2 regions of the Serratia sp. MMO-28 genome follow, and region 2 is predicted to be linked to the other one. Evidence: predicted binding sites of a transcription regulator. Region 2 holds the regulator's gene; the other holds the start of a gene.
What was found. Region 2 encodes ArgR, which controls arginine synthesis, uptake and breakdown. Its sites were predicted from a motif close to ANTGAATAAAAATACANT; they were not measured.
Positions count from the first base shown of each region.

Region 1: argC (N-acetyl-gamma-glutamyl-phosphate reductase) is a predicted target of ArgR. The motif match lies at 1,717-1,734, and genes of this name have one in related genera.

Region 1 is NZ_JBBCVB010000014.1:131,546-134,702, forward strand. It holds gene ppc (phosphoenolpyruvate carboxylase) at 1-212, opposite strand, end outside; gene argE (acetylornithine deacetylase) at 519-1,664, opposite strand; gene argC (N-acetyl-gamma-glutamyl-phosphate reductase) at 1,881-2,885, shown strand; gene argB (acetylglutamate kinase) at 3,030-3,157, shown strand, end outside.
Region 2 is NZ_JBBCVB010000002.1:205,928-209,084, forward strand. It holds gene mpl (UDP-N-acetylmuramate:L-alanyl-gamma-D-glutamyl-meso-diaminopimelate ligase) at 1-238, shown strand, start outside; gene yhcN (peroxide/acid stress response protein YhcN) at 580-843, opposite strand; gene yhcN (peroxide/acid stress response protein YhcN) at 961-1,224, opposite strand; gene argR (transcriptional regulator ArgR) at 1,631-2,101, opposite strand; gene mdh (malate dehydrogenase) at 2,567-3,157, shown strand, end outside.

The sequences.
Region 1 (3,157 bases), on a different contig from region 2:
ACTGGCAGCAATTCGTCATTGGACAGGTTCTGCAGCGTCGACAGCAGTTCCTGGCGATGCGCTTCATTACCAGCACGTGAAGATTTGGAAAGCTTACGGATAGTTTCAACGCGATCGAGAATATGCTCGCCCAGCGCTTCTTTGATGGTGTCGCCGAGCAATTTGCCGAGCATACTGACATTACTTCGCATTGCCGAATATTGTTCGTTCATATAACCCCTGGCCCAGTTCTCTGTATACCCCTGTTATCAACGTTGCAGCATGGTTAACCACAAATTGAAATCGTGGGTACATGATTTTCATCTTGTAAGTAAATTTCACGTGTTAGGTAAAGACTGCTGGTTTTATCTCACTACGTTCCTGCCCAACCGTTAATTGACACTATTTTTAGCAAAAAAACATCAAAATCGACGCATTTTCTGAAATTTAATTACGCGTCGCTGGTTATCAGCTTAGCTTATCGGCTTTATTTTCTGCGCCTGAAGGGCGTGGGCGATGACAGTGCATCGCCCCGTTTTCTATTGCTGGCAGAAATGATCGACCAACTGCCCCAGCAGCTTGCGTGTGGGTTCGATAAACGCCGTGTCGAGGTATTCATCCGGCTGATGCGCCTGGTTGATCGAACCCGGCCCCAGCACCAGCGTCGGGCACACCTCTTGCACAAACGGCGCTTCGGTGCAGTAGTTCACCACTTCGGTACGCGAACCCAGCAGTTTCTCAATCACTGCCACCATATGATGATCGGTTGGACATTCGTAGCCAGGGATCGGCGGATGCAGTTCATCAATCGACAAATGCCCAGGCCAGCGTTGGCTGACCGGTGCCAGCGCGTCGTGCAGCAGTTCGTTGATGTTGTCCAACGTCATGCCTGGCAATGGGCGGATATCCATATGCAGTTCGCAGCAGGCACAGATGCGGTTGGCCGCGTCGCCCCCGCTGATATGGCCGAAGTTCATGGTGGGATAAGGCACCGCAAACGCTGGGTTGTTGTAGCGCTCCTGCAGCGTTTTGCGCAGCGCCATCAAATGCCCGATGGATTCATGCATCAGATCGATAGCGTTGACGCCGCGTGCCGGATCGCTCGAATGGCCCGATTGGCCCACGATGCGGATAGCGTTGGAGATATGGCCTTTGTGCGCGCGCACCGGCTGCAGCGAGGTGGGTTCACCAATAATGGCAAAATCCGGGCGGATTTGAGTGGAAGCGGCAAAATAGCGCGCTCCGGCCATGGTCGTTTCTTCGTCTGCGGTGGCCAGAATGTACAGCGGTTTGGTCAGTTTGCTGGCATCGATATCCCGTACCGCGTCCAGAATGAAGGCGAAGAAGCCCTTCATGTCGGCGGTGCCCAGCCCATACAGTTTGTTGTCGTGCTCGGTCAGCGTGAACGGATCGCGCGTCCAGCGGCCCTGATCGTAAGGCACGGTGTCAGTGTGGCCCGCCAGCAGCAGGCCGCCGCTGCCGGTGCCGATGCTCGCCAGCAGGTTAAATTTGTTGCGCGTATCCGGTACGGGTTGCACGTCGACGCGGAAGCCCAAATCGGTGAACCAACTGGCCAGCAAGTTGATTAATGCTTCATTACTCTGATCGAGGGCACCATCGGTGGCGCTGATCGACGGAATGGCGATCAACGCCCGGTACAGCTCAATAAATGGAGGTAATTTCATCTTCACTGTTGACAGCCTTTGGTTAGGATAGTATCAATATTCATGCATTTATTTTGAATAAAAATACATTAAGCTGGAGCGTAAGGGAACTCGAACCCCGGATGTTGATAAAAACATCAACGCTCGACCACGTGGGTGAACGGCGCAACAACGCGACCAAGCCCTGCTCTCGGGGCGCAAGTGCCTCTACTGTAAGCCAAAAAGGTGAAAGGCCACATGTTGAATACGCTGATTGTTGGTGCCAGCGGTTACGCCGGAGCGGAGCTCACGGCTTATCTGAATCGCCACCCACACATGAACATAACCGCTTTAGCGGTTTCAGCGCAAAGTGCAGATGCAGGAAAATTGCTTTCTGAGTTGCATCCACAGTTAAAAGGCATCGTTGATCTGCCGTTGCAGCCGCTGGTGAACGTGGCGGAAGCAGCAAAGGGGATCGACGTGGTGTTTCTCGCCACGGCCCATGAAGTCAGCCACGACATCGCTCCGGAGTTTCTGGCGGCGGGCTGCGTGGTGTTCGATCTCTCAGGCGCATTCCGTGTGCAGGGCAGCGATTTTTACCGCCAATATTATGGCTTTGAACATCAGCATGCCGACTGGCTGGCCAAGGCAGTATATGGCCTGGCGGAATGGCAGAGCGAAAAAATCAAAGAAGCGCAATTGATCGCTGTGCCGGGCTGCTACCCAACGGCGGCTCAGTTGGCGCTGAAGCCGTTGATCGACAAACAACTGCTGAATCTGGACCAATGGCCGGTGATCAACGCCGTCAGTGGTGTCAGCGGTGCCGGGCGCAAAGCCAGCGTCACCACCAGCTTCTGCGAAGTCAGCCTGCAACCTTATGGCCTGTTCAACCATCGTCACCAGCCGGAAATTTCCGCGCACTTGGGTATCCCGGTGATCTTTACGCCGCACTTGGGCAGCTTCCCGCGTGGCATTCTGGAAACCATCACCTGCCGCCTGAAAACGGGCGTTACCGCGCAGGATGTGGCGGCGGCCTATCACGCGGCCTACGACGATAAACCGCTGGTGCGGCTGTACGACAAAGGGGTGCCTGCGTTGAAATCGGTGGTGGGGCTGCCGTTCTGCGATATCGGTTTTGCCGTGCAGGGCGAGCATCTGATCGCGGTGGCTGCGGAAGACAACTTATTGAAAGGTGCGGCCGCTCAGGCGGTGCAGTGCCTGAATATCCGTTTTGGGTTCCCGGAAACCCAATCATTAATTTAATATTTACCCAAAAGCTTTCACGTTGTAGCTAGGTGGCAATTGAACGAATCTCCAGGAGCTTGCACAAGCCAGTGACTGGGGTGAAAGAAGACAGCCAACAACGCTACGGCTTGAAAGATGAAGGGTACAGCCGTGAGCAAAGCGATGAACCCATTAATTATTAAACTCGGTGGTGTGTTACTGGATAGCGAAGAAGCGCTGGAGCGCTTGTTTACCGCGCTGGATATCTATCGCCGGGAACATCAGCGCCCGTTGGTGATCGTCCACGGTGG
Region 2 (3,157 bases):
TGATGAAGTGTTCCTGTTCCAACCACACCACATCCCCTGGCAGGTAGCCGAAGTGGCCGATGCCTGTGTGCAACCAGCGCATTGGAGCGCCGATCTCGATACGCTGATGGAGATGATTGTTAAAACGGCACAGCCGGGTGACCATATTCTGGTGATGAGCAACGGTGGGTTTGGCGGTATTCATGACAAACTGTTGGCGGCGTTGGCAAAAAAGGCCGAGCCGAAAGAGGATTACTGAGAGGTTTGCCTGCCATCTAGCAACCTTAGGCCGCGAATGCGGCCTGAGGTTGATGACAAAGTAGCTTTTAAACCCGAGATACTCGGGCCTAGCGCACCGAGGGGCGCTCCGGCGGCTTACGCCGCTACGACCCCTTCGGCACGCTCTCCCTAATAACGGGCTTTGTCAGCAGTCTGGGGCCGCGAATGCGGCCTTTTTTATCGGGATAAAAAAGCCCTCGCAAGCGAGGGCAATAATGTTCGTCGCATAAAACGACGAGGTTTTCTAGGAAATAGGCATTTATCTTGGAACTCGGCAGTGGCAATGACGAGGGTAGTTCAGTAAATGCGCTCTCTTAGTGATTACTTGTAAATTTCTGCTGTCGCGTGCCAGTTGCCATTTTCATAGGCTTCGATGATGCGATAGGCTTTGGCACCCTGCTGATCGGCTTTATCAGACAGTGCCTGGCGGATATCAGAAGGTGCACCGGCTACGCCGCTCACGCTGATGGTGCCTACAGGTTGCAGAGCGCTTGCTTGGGCATCATTCACCAGATTAGCGGCAGAAGCGCCGAAAGAAACGGCAGAGAGCAGGCTAAGCGCAGCGATGGTTGTTTTCATGTTCATGAGGTTAACTCCTTAATTGTTTACAGATAACAGTCTGGAAGGGCTTTACAGCGTTTTTTATACTTGAAGACCGTTATCCGGGCAGAGTGATTACGCATTAGCACGTAATACATTGTGTTATTTATAAATTTCTGCGGTGGCGTGGAAGTTGCCTTCGCTGCGCGCTTCGATCACACGATAAGCGGTGGCACCTTTGGCATCCGCTTTGGCAGACAGCGCCTGACGGATATCTGAAGGTGCTGTACCAACGCCACTCACGGTGATGGTTCCTACAGAATGCAGTTTTTCGGCCTGAGGTGCATCAATGGATTGTGCTGCAAATGATCCAAAAGAAAGCACGGAGAGAAGGCTGAACGCTGCAAGGGTGGTTTTAATTTTCATGATTTGGCCTCTTGGTATTCTTTTATTAGATCCAATGAACTGTGATTTACATCACGAAATGAGTATACATCTAGTAACTGAGAAAATTAATAGTCAGCTAACAATTTCTAGTGAAACTTTATTTGTTCATTGCTGTTTTTAATAGCGCAATGGAATAAAAATCGATGATTAAATGAGCTGTTAATGTTAAATTTATGTAACTTCAATGGGATGAGTGCTTTTGACTAAAAGTGCGGAACATCACAGATACTACTGATTGCCCACACGCAATTGTCATTGGGATATGCTGTAAGTCGGCAAATAAGCAGTTTTAAACGTGGGGGGGAATGTTGAGGGGCGAGCGTTATGTCTAGAAAACGTTAACAAAATACGGCCTGCGCCAGCCCTATTTTGTTAACGGCATGCATCATAGTTCTTGTTCGAACAGCGTGAGAATGGCTTCAAAGAGTTGGCGTGTGGTAAATGTGCTGGCGGGGGTCACGAAAATCGTATCATCACCGGCGATCGTTCCCAAGATACCTTCGGATTTGCCCAATGAATCCAGCAAGCGGGCAATTAACTGTGCGGCGCCTGGGCTGGTATGGATCACCACCATGGCGTCATTGTGATCGACATCCAGTACCAGATTCTTCAGCGGGCTGGTGGTGGTAGGCACCCCGAGTTCCGCCGGCAGGCAGTAAACCATCTCCATTTTGGCATTGCGTGTGCGCACTGCGCCGAACTTGGTCAGCATGCGAGACACTTTGGATTGGTTAATGTTTTCGAAGCCTTCTTCTTGCAGCGCTAAAACGATCTCGCCTTGAGAACTGAATTTTTCTTCTTTCAATAACGCTTTAAACGCCTTGATCAGGTCTTCCTGCTTTGCGGGATTACGCATTTTGCACCGTGGAATGTTGAGAATAGAGATTATTATTATGCATATAAATGAATTTTTATGCAATGTTGCAATCAGGAACGCCATGGAACAGGGCAGGGAAAATCAGGAGAGGGCGGCATTTTAACAAAGTCCGCACCTCATGAATATGCCCTTTTGACGCAGGAAACGAGTCAGCTTTGCGGTAAAGAAAATGTTATTAAAATGATGTTGTTCTGATGTTATGTAAGGGTGTAATGTAACGGTCGGTTAACTCGCCAGTGAAGATCCTCGCACAATTTTCGATTAGTGTGCGCTATGCCCTTAATGCGTAAGCTATTTAATCTAAAATGATCGCGACATCGGCCATTTTATTGCGCCAGCTCTAAAACCGACTGTTAATAGGTTGTTTTTAAAGGTGTAATAAATTAAGGTCCGAGCCAAAGAATTCACGGCGCTTTTATATTTAAGATAATAAAGGAGTATAGGATGAAAGTTGCAGTTCTCGGTGCTGCTGGCGGTATCGGCCAGGCCCTCGCCCTTCTACTCAAAACCCAGCTTCCTTCAGGTTCTGAACTCACCCTCTATGATATTGCCCCCGTTACCCCAGGCGTTGCCGTTGACCTAAGCCACATTCCAACCGCAGTGAAAATCAAAGGCTTCAGCGGTGAAGATGCGACTCCTGCGCTGCACGGTGCTGATGTGGTGCTGATTTCTGCCGGTGTTGCACGTAAGCCAGGCATGGATCGTTCAGACCTGTTTAATGTGAACGCCGGTATCGTGCGCAACCTGATCGAGCAAGTGGCTAAAACCTGCCCGAAAGCCTGCATCGGGATTATCACCAACCCGGTGAATACCACGGTGGCGATTGCTGCTGAAGTGCTGAAGAAAGCCGGTGTTTACGACAAGAACAAACTGTTTGGCGTTACCTCGCTGGACATTATCCGTTCCAACACCTTTGTGGCGGAGCTGAAAGGCAAAAAGCCGGAAGAGCTGGAAGTGCCGGTTATCGGTGGCCACTCTGGCGTGACCATTCTGCCACTGTTGTCGCAGATCCCTGGCGTGAGCTTTACCGCGCAG